One region of the Kitasatospora nipponensis genome, then DNA from elsewhere that is predicted to be linked to it. Evidence: riboswitches for the same ligand, from Rfam matches in the RefSeq annotation. Region 1 holds a riboswitch; the other holds the start of a gene.
The links. A riboswitch is a leader RNA that binds a small molecule or an ion and turns the genes downstream of it on or off. The one in region 1 is predicted to bind S-adenosylmethionine.
Positions count from the first base shown of each region.

Region 2: it holds a riboswitch for S-adenosylmethionine, as region 1 does, so the genes downstream of both, ABD323_RS35650 (AAA family ATPase) here and thrC (threonine synthase) in region 1, are expected to answer to the same signal.

Region 1 covers NZ_BAAALF010000044.1:19,434-24,235, reverse strand. Annotated here, with positions in the region: gene ABD323_RS15190 (alpha,alpha-trehalose-phosphate synthase (UDP-forming)) at 1-1,131, opposite strand, end outside; gene ABD323_RS15185 (glucosyl-3-phosphoglycerate synthase) at 1,136-2,164, opposite strand; SAM riboswitch class I at 2,302-2,431, shown strand; gene thrC (threonine synthase) at 2,449-3,729, shown strand; gene ABD323_RS15175 (MoaD/ThiS family protein) at 3,822-4,100, shown strand; gene ABD323_RS15170 (cold-shock protein) at 4,649-4,802, shown strand, end outside.
Region 2 covers NZ_BAAALF010000224.1:219-5,020, reverse strand. Annotated here, with positions in the region: gene ABD323_RS35670 (pyridoxal phosphate-dependent decarboxylase family protein) at 1-148, opposite strand, end outside; gene ABD323_RS35665 (hypothetical protein) at 262-1,386, opposite strand; gene ABD323_RS35660 (GNAT family N-acetyltransferase) at 1,613-2,152, shown strand; gene ABD323_RS35655 (alkaline phosphatase family protein) at 2,165-3,079, opposite strand; SAM riboswitch class IV at 3,355-3,466, shown strand; partial or broken gene ABD323_RS35650 (AAA family ATPase) at 3,764-4,802, shown strand, end outside.

The sequences.
Region 1 (4,802 bases):
GTCGTCCTCGACCTGGAGTATCAGCGGCTGCCAGGAGTCGGTGGCGAACTCCTCGTTGATCTGCGCGCTGAGCCGGCGCACCTCCTGGGTGTAGGAGCGGTACTCGGCCAGGTCCTGCCGCGAGGGGTAGGCGAAGGCGATGTGCACCACCTTGCCGCGCCACTGCGGCCGCTCGCGCAGCAGCTGGCGGTAGGCCAGCAGGCCGCGCACGATGTTCTTGCTCAGCTCGGTGCGGTCCACCCGGACCACGGTGCGGCAGTCACCCACCTGGGCGCGCAGCGCCGCGAGCCGCTCCGCCACGTCCGGGCGCTGCGCCCGCTCGCGCAGGAACTCGCCGTCCGCGCCGAGGCTGTGCACCCCGAGCCGGGTGGTCCGCCCGCGGTACTCGACGGTGAGTTCGGCGCCGTCGCCCGCCCCGCGGCCCGCCACGGTGGCGCCGAGCACCGTCGCGCAGCAGTCGGCGAAGGCCTCGGCCCAGCGCCGGGTGTGGAAGCCGGCCCGGTCGGCGCCCAGCACGCCGGTCAGCACCGCCTCGGCGACCGCGTCCGGCAGCAGCCGGAAGTAGTCGGCCGGGGCCCACGGGATGTGCAGGAAGTAGCCGATCCGCAGGTCGGGGCGCAGCTCGCGCAGCAGCGCGGGGACCAGGGTGAGGTGGTAGTCCTGCACCAGCACCGCCGCGCCCGGGGCCGCCTCGTCGGCCAGTGCCCGGGCGAAGGCCGCGTTGTAGGCCTCGAAGGCGGCCCAGCCCTTGGTGAACCCGGCGTCGAAGGCGGGCGAGGTCGGGGTGGCGTAGAGCAGGTGGTGGACGAACCAGAGGGTGGAGTTGGCCACGCCGTTGTAGGCCAGGTCGAAGATCTCGGGATCGATGTCCAGCATCCGGACGGCCTGCCGGCCGACGTCGAAGCCGCCGCGGTCCAGCCGCCCCTGCGGTGAGCGCCGGGCGGCCGCGCGGTCCGCCTCGCCGAGGGCCGCGCAGACCCAGACGGCGTTCGGATCGTCGATCGCGGAGAGCCCGGAGACCAGCCCGCCGCCGCCGCGGCGCAGCGTCAGCGACCCGTCGGGCCCGCTGCTGAAGGAGACCGGACCCCGGTTGGAAGCCACCAGGACACGAGCACTCGTGAGATCGGCCATGTCTTCAACCTTGCCGTGGTCCACCGGTGCCAAACGTCGGGTACTCCGGCAGCTCGATCATCGGCGGGCGCTCCACGGCGGTCACCGGGTGGCTGTGGGCGATGAAACCGCTGGTCCGCGCGGAGCGGGAGAACTGGGTCAGCACCGGGCGGGCCAGGTCGTCGGAGGCCTTCAACCGGTGGGTGCGGTCCAACCGTTCGAGTGCGGTGCGGTAGATGGTCGCGGCCATCCGGCCCAGTGCCTGACCGTCCTGGTGGCGGTGGTGGCGCACGCCGACGTCCACCTGGGCGAGTGCGTCCAGGCCCACCAGCTCCAGCGCGTCCACCAGCAGGCCCAGCTCCACGCCGTAGCCGGTCGGGAAGTGCAGCCGCTCCAGCAGCGAGCGGCGGGCCGCGTACTCGCCGCCGAGCGGCTGCACGAAGCCGGCCAGCTGCGGCCAGTGCAGGTTGAGCAGCGGCCGGGCGACCAGCTCGGTGACCCGTCCGCCGCCGGCCGGCACCACCGCGCCGTCGGTCTCCAGCGGACGGTCGTACATCGCCTTGACCAGCTGGATCGCGGGGTCGGTGAGCAGCGGGCCGACGATCCCGGAGACGAAGACGGGGTCGAACTCGCGCAGGTCGGCGTCGACGAAACAGACGATCTGGCCGCGGGTGACCAGCAGCGAGCGCCAGAGCACCTCGCCCTTGCCGGGCACCGCCGGCAGGCGCGGCAGTATCGCGTCGCGGTGCACGACCCGGGCGCCGGCGGCGGCCGCCACCTCGGCGGTGCGGTCCGCGGAGCCGGAGTCGACCACCACCAGCTCGTCCACCAGCGGCAGGCGCTCCATCAGCTCGCGGCGGATCACCCGGACGATCTCACCGACCGTGGACTCCTCGTCCAGCGCGGGCAGCACCACGCTGACCGTGCCGGCCGCCCCGGCCGCCCGTTTGGCGGCCAGCAGGTCGGTCACGGGTCGTTCGGCCGCGGTCCAGGACCGGCGGCTCAGCCAGCTGGCGGCCTCCGGAAGGAGCGCGGGGTTCGGCTCGGCAGGCAAGATCTCACTCCTTGTAGAAAGCGTCTCGCGTTGCGGACACCCGGGGTCTGCGTCCCGGCCTTCGGATACAGTCTTCGTACCGCGATCAGACCTTCGCACGCCGGGGTCGGTCGCCGAGCAGGACCACAACTTCACAGAGCTCATCCAGAGGGACTGAGGGAACGGCCCGTCGACGTCCCGGCAACCTTCTCGTCCGGCGCCTTCGGCCCGGCGGGACAGGTGCCAATTCCGGCCTGTGGCGCGACCGCGTCACGGGGAAGATGAGGAGAGAGGCCTCCGCCATCATGGCTACCGCTACCCCTGCTTCGACCACCGTCGACCTCGGACCCGCCACCGCGCTGTCCTGTCGTGAGTGCGGCACCCGGTTCCCCCTCGGTCCCAGCTTCGCGTGCCTGGAGTGCTTCGGCCCGCTGGAGATCGCCTACGACTTCGAGGGCTACGACGCGGCCGAGCTGCGCAAGCGGATCGAGGCCGGCCCGGCCTCGATCTGGCGTTACGCCCCGCTCCTGCCGGTGCCCGCGGACGTGGCCGGCAAGCCCAACCTGAACCCCGGCTGGACCCCGCTGGTCAAGGCCGACAACCTGGGCCGCGAGCTCGGGTTCACCGCTCAGCTGCACGTCAAGGACGACTCCGGCAACCCCACCCACTCCTTCAAGGACCGGGTGGTGGCCTGCGCGATCGAGGCCGCCCGGGCCTTCGACTTCACCACGCTCTCCTGCTCCTCCACCGGCAACCTGGCCGGCGCGGTGGGCGCGGCGGCCGCCCGGGCCGGGTTCAAGTCCTGCGTCTTCATCCCGCACGACCTCGAGCAGGGCAAGGTCGTCATGGCCGGGGTGTACGGCGGCGAGCTGGTCGGCATCGAGGGCAACTACGACGACGTGAACCGGTTCTGCTCCGAGCTGATCGGCGACCCGGCCGGCGAGGGCTGGGGCTTCGTCAACGTCAACCTGCGCCCGTACTACGGCGAGGGCTCCAAGACGCTGGCCTACGAGATCTGCGAGCAGCTCGGCTGGCGGCTGCCGGAGCAGCTGGTCATCCCGATCGCCTCGGGCTCCCAGCTGACCAAGATCGACAAGGGCCTGCAGGAGCTGATCAAGCTGGGCCTGGTCGAGGACCGGCCCTACCGGATCTTCGGGGCCCAGGCGGCCGGCTGCTCGCCGGTCTCCACGGCCTTCAAGGCCGGCCTGGACGTGATCCGCCCGGTCAAGCCGGACACCATCGCCAAGTCGCTGGCGATCGGCAACCCGGCCGACGGACCGTACGTGCTGGACATCGCGCGGCGCACGGGGGGCGCGGTCGAGGACGTCACCGACGCCGAGGTGGTCGAGGCGATCAGGCTGCTGGCCCGCACCGAGGGCATCTTCGCCGAGACGGCCGGTGGCGTGACCATCGGCGTGCTGAAGAAGTTGGTGGAGAGCGGTCAGTTGGACCCCTCGAAGGAGACGGTGGCGATCAACACCGGGGACGGTCTCAAGACGCTGGACGCCGTCTCGGACGCCGGGCTGACCACGACCATCCGGCCGACCCTGGAGTCCTTCCGGGCCGCCGGCCTGGCGTCCTCCTGACCGTCGGCCGCCCCGTTTCGACGCTGCGGGCAGCGGGCTGTCCGCCGGCGTCCTGACCAGCTTTGCAAAGTTTGCAAACGAGGAGATCCCCCATGAGTGCCACCGTCCGCATCCCGACCATCCTGCGCACCTACACCGGCGGATCCGCCGAGGTGAGTGCCGAGGGCGCCACCCTGGCCGAGGTCATCGCCGACCTGGAGAAGAACCACGCCGGAATCAGCGCCCGCGTGCTGGACGACGCAGGCAAGCTGCGCCGTTTCGTGAACGTCTACGTGAACGACGACGACGTGCGTTTCGCCGAGGGGCTGGCCACCGAGATCGCGGACGGCGCGAGCGTCTCGATCATCCCGGCCGTGGCCGGCGGCTGCTGACGAGGACTCAGTCCCCGGGGCACAGCGCCCCGTTCACGACCCCCGCAGGGCGTCGTGCCATCCGGCCCACCGGCCGGCCGGTGCGGCGCCCTGCGGGGCGTCCGGGGCCCGGAGGCCCCGCGCGGGGCGCGCGGTCCGAGCCGGTCGCCGGCAGGGCATAGGGTGGTGTCCGTCCCATGAGACATGGCTTCCGTGCTCTCCTCCGAGGCCTGTCGGCGACTCGTCAGAATTCTTTGGACAATTCGCGGTTTTCGTCCGCTATGTCCCGGCCGGAATGCAGACTTCTGTCGCATTCCTCCCCGCATATCCCTTAGCGGCCCGACCGAATTTGCGGTGAGTGGGCCTGTTGCAGAGGGCGCCGATGCGGATACATTCAGCCGCGGTCGACGCACTCGCCTGCTTCGCCAGCGCCAACTGGCGCTCGGGGGTGGGCTGGTGCGGCGTAAAGGATCGCGCCCAGGGGGGTTTCCTTCGGAGCGGTCCGACCAGACCCGGGCCCGCGACCTGCGGGCACGTGAAGGGCCAGCACAGCACTAGGGGAGTTCGGAATGGCTCAGGGCACCGTCAAGTGGTTCAACGCGGAGAAGGGCTACGGCTTCATCGCGGTCGACGGTGGTGCGGACGTGTTCGTCCACTACAGCGCGATCCAGATGGACGGCTACCGCACCCTCGAGGAGGGCCAGCGGGTCGAGTTCGAGATCT
Region 2 (4,802 bases), on a different contig from region 1:
CGGCGTGCGGCAGGGGCGCGGTCAGCAGTGCCTGGCGCGCAGCGGGGTCCATCGGCTGCCAGACCGGACCGGTCGGGACCGCCGCCAGGTAGTCGGCGACCAGGTCGGCGGTGCGGTGGGCGGCGTCGCGAAAGGGCTGCTCGGGCATGGCGCCGATGGTACGTCGCCGGTGCCACCGGCCCACCGCCCGGGCGTGGGCGACGGCGTCGTGAGGGGGTGCGGGGGTGGCCCGGCGCGGGCGCGGGGCGGGTGGGCGGCCGGTCAGTCCAGCGAGCCGGACAGGTGCGCGGAGGAGCGGCAGTCCCGGGCGATCTCCTGGTTGGTCAGCTTGGCGCACAGGCGCTGGGAGGCGCCCGCGTCGGTGTAGTTGACGGTGTAGTAGCTGACCATGCCGTCCACGCAGGCCTTGCGCTGCCAGCCGTCGGCGGCGCTGGCGCACTGCTGGCCGACCCAGTCCTCGCGGTCCAGGTTGTACTTCATGGTGCGCGAGCCCACCCCGCGGCTGCAGTCGTTCGCGCCCCCGGTGGCCTGCGCGTTCAGGCACCACTTGAGGGCCTGGGCGTAGACGTCGGGGTGGTTGGCGTAGTCGTGCGAGGAGAGGTAGAAGGTCGGCGCGTAGAAGTAGCAGGCGGACTGGAAGAGGGCCGGCTGCTCGGGGCACGGGTAGAGCGGCTCGGCGGCCAGCTTGTCGGCCGGCACCAGGGCCTTGGCCTTCTCGTCCTCCTCGTCCGGGCCGAAGAGCTGCATGAACAGGCCCTCCGAGCAGGTGACGATCCGGCTCTGCGAGCCGAACTCGCTGCACAGGTCGCGGGCCTTGGCCACGTCCTGGTTGGCGACGAACATGGTGCCGTGGCCCACGCCGTGCACGCACGGGCCGCTCATCGCGGGCTGGCAGAGCTTGAGCAGGTCCTTGGCCGGGTCGCTGGAGGCCGCCAGCATCTCCTCGACCGCGCCGTGCAGGTAGCCGGCCGCGCAGGTGTCGTGCGGGAAGGAGAGCACCTTGGCGAAGTCGTGGTTGTAGCGCTTGACCGCCGCGTGGCCCAGCTCGTGGGCGATCGGGTGGCAGAAGCGGACGGTGTAGGGGAGCTTCTTGGTGATCTGGTCGAGGTCGGCCAGCGCCACCCCGGGATCGGTGGCGTCCATCTCGGCCATCAGCTTGTTGCGCAGGGTGCTGCGGGTCCACACCGCCGGGTCGCCGGTGGGGGAGGGCGAGCCGGCGCCCGGTACGACGGCCGGGCGGGCGGCGGTGGAGCCGGCCGCGGCGGGTGCGCCGGCCGAGGCGGCGGGCGCCGCGCTCGGCGGGGTCCACTGCGTGACGGCCACCGCGCCGAGGCCCAGAGCCCCGAGCAGGAATGCGGTGAGAATCGCAAAGATGCGCGGGTGCATGACGGCTCAGTTCCCCCGGTGATCGAATTGGACGGACACCCGCTCATCCTCGCCTGTGCCCGACCGATTCCCGACATCGGGTGCGCCGTTCGGGGTGTCGTGCCGCGCCGATCGGCGCAGTGCGATAGGGCCTCTCGACCGGGGGTCGGGTGCGGGCGCTGTGGCACCATGCGGGTGGGGCCGTGAACGTCCCCGGCCCCACCCGCACCCACCTGGAGTAGCACGGATGGCAGACACCTCCTCTGACCTGGTCTTCCGCCCCGCGACGGCGCAGGACATCGCCGCCCTCGTCGACCTCGTGGAGTCCGCGTACCGCGGCGAGGCCAGCCGGGCCGGCTGGACCACCGAGGCGGACCTGCTGGACGGCCGGCGCACCGACAGCGTCTCGGTGGCCGAGACGCTCGCCCGGACCGACACCGAGGTGCTGCTCGCCGAGCGTTCCGGCGAACTGCTCGCCTGCTGCACGGTGGAGCGGCGCGGCGCGGGCGGCGCGTACTTCGGCATGTTCTCGGTGCGGCCCGCGCAGCAGGGCGGCGGGGTGGGCCGGGCGGTGCTCGCCGAGGCCGAGCGCTACGTCCGCGAGGAGTGGGGTGCGGCGGAGCTGGAGATGACGGTGATCGTCCAGCGCGCCGACCTGATCGCCTGGTACGAGCGGCGCGGCTTCGCGCGCACCGGCGAGCTCTCGCCGTTCCCGTACGGCGACGAGCGGTTCGGCATCCCCAAGCGCCCCGACCTGGCCTTCGAGCGGCTGGTCAAGGCGCTGTAGCGGACGGGGCGGTCAGCCGACCGGGACCGGTGCCGGCTGCCCGGCGGGGACGGGCGCCGCGACGGGCGCGGGGGTGAAGGGGCGGCCGTCCAGCGTCCAGTGCGGGTCGGGGACGATCTCCAGTGCGGCGTACACGTGGGCGGCCACGTCCACGTGGCGGACCTCGGCCACCGGCGCGCCGGGCAGCAGGCCCGGGCCGCTGGCCGCCACCCAGGCGGTGCGCTCCAGCTCGCTGCGCCCGCCGTGGCCGCCCTGGTCGAGGTGGCCGTGGTCGGTCACCACGATGACCGTCCACTCCTCCTCGGCGTGGTTCGGCCGCTCGCGCAGGGCCGCCAGCAGGCGTCCGAGCCGGGCGTCGGCGGCCAGGATCGAGGCGCGGTACTCCTCGCCGCAGCCCAGGAAGTGCGCCGTCTCGTCGACCGCGCCGAGGTAGACGAAGGTGGCCTGCGGGTCGTCGTCCCCGCTCAGCACGGTGACCGCCTCGGCGGTCACCCGCTCGTCGCAGACCTCCCAGGCCTGCGGGGTGTCCTCCAGCGGCGCGATGTAGGAGAGCCGGCCGGGCGCCGCGAAGAGCGGGCCGCCCTGCCGGGCCAGGAAGAGCGGCTCCCAGCCGCCCACCGCGAAGGTCCGGCGCCGGTGCGTGGCGGCCAGCCGGGTGGTGAAGTCCGGGAAGACGTCCAGGCGGTGGCCGCCGAAGTGGTTGCCGAGGACGCCGTGCTTGGCCACCGTCACCCCGGTGACGACGGTCGCCCAGCACGGGCCCGACATGGTCGGGGTCGCCTCGTCCACCACCACCGGGGCCAGGAAGCCGGCCGCGGCGACCGCGTCGAGGTGCGGGGTGGCCAGCTCCGGCAGCAGGTCGAGGCGGACGCCGTCGATCCCGACGACCAGGACACGGCGGCGGCCGGCGGGCCAGAGGCTGGACACAGGGGGACTCCGATCGGTCGGGTCACGGCACGGGGGCGGGGTGGCCCGCGCGGGAGATCCGCAGGTGGGCGGGGCTCGACGGGCACCCTAACCGCAGCGGGCGGGCCCCGGGAGGGGGCGGAGGGGCCCGCACCGGTGGCCCCTTGGGGAGGAGCTCGAACAGTTCTCCTGGAGTCCCCCTGGTGTTCGCCTGGAGGTGGGGTCGCGTTCCGGTCCGGCGCGGCGTCAGGCCGCTCTGATTGACGGGCTCGACACGGCGTTCGTACACTCGCACCGGCGATGAATGTCAGCCATGGGCCCCGGCCGGCTGACTGGCAACCCTCCTCTGCGGTGGGGTGCCCCGGGGATAAGCCGGGCGGCATCGAACGCATGCCGCAAGCGCAGCACGTCCTGGGGCGGGGATGGAGACGGTCATGCAGCAGCCGAGCGGCGCGAGTTTCGCTGTCCGGCTCCGGCTGGTGGCCAGGCTGGACATCGACCTGCTGCGGCACGCCAGCTCCCTCTGTCGCTGAGGCCACCCCTCCCGCGAGGCCGTCGGCCGCGCGGGGTGTGTCCGCCCCGGCCAGTGCGGTCCGGGCGGGCGGGATCCCCCCTCACCTTCACGTTCCGTCAGGTCCGGCCCTTCGCACGGCGGGAGCGCAGCGACGCGCCCCCGGACCGGTGCGCCCTGTTCCAGGAGTACGGATGTCCACGATCCTCGCGCGTGCCGCGCGCGAAGTCCCCAGATCGCTGCCCCCGGGCCGCGAACGCGAGTTCGGCCGGTTGCGCGAGGCGCTGGACCGCTGCCTCGGCGGCGCCGGCGGCGTGGTCGCGCTGAACGGCTCGGTGGGCAGCGGTCGCAGTGAACTGCTCGACGCCTTCTCGGAGTTGGCCGCCGACCAGGGGGCCAAGGTGCTGGTCGCCACCGGCTCGCCGCTGGAGCGCGAGTTCCCGCTCGGGCTGGTCCAGCAACTGCTGCAGAGCGCCGGTCTCACGCTCGGCGCCGACGACCCGTGGCAGCTGCCGGACCAGCCGGACCCGGCGCGGCCGGCGCACCAGCCGCGGCTGGACCAGCGCACCCTGCACCTGCTCTGCGCGCGGATCCTCGCGCTGGCCGAGCGCGCGCCGGTGCTGATCGCGGTGGACGACCGGCAGGACGCCGACGTGCCGTCGCTGGAGTTCCTGCTCTACCTGGTGCGGCGCACCCGCAGCGCCCGGGTGCTCACCGTGCTCAGCTCGCGCGAGACGATGACCCCGCCCAACCCCTTCTTCGAGGTCGAGCTGGCCCGCCAGCCGCACCACGAGCGGGTCCGGCTGGGACTGCTGCCGGTCGAGCTCGTCGCCGACCTGCTGACCGAGCGCTTCGGCGCGCGGGCCGCGGCCCGGCTGACCCCCCAGGCACACGCGCTGACCGGGGGGAACCCCTTGCTGGTACGGGCCCTGATGGAGGATCAGGGGGCGCCGACGGAGCGTCAGGTGGCGGGAGCGGCGGTGCACGGTGCCGCCGTACACGGTGCCGCGGCGGTGGCCGACGGCGGGCCGGCTGAGCTGCTGGTGGGCGAGAGCTACCGGCGCGGACTGATGAACTGCCTGCACCGGATGGACCCGCTCGCGCTGCGCTGCGCGCGGGGCGTCGCGGTGCTCGGCCCCGGCGCCGAACCGGCGCAGCTGGCCGAACTCCTCCTGCTCGCACCCGACTCGCTGGCCCGCGCCCGGTACCTGCTGGACGCCTCCGGGCTCTTCG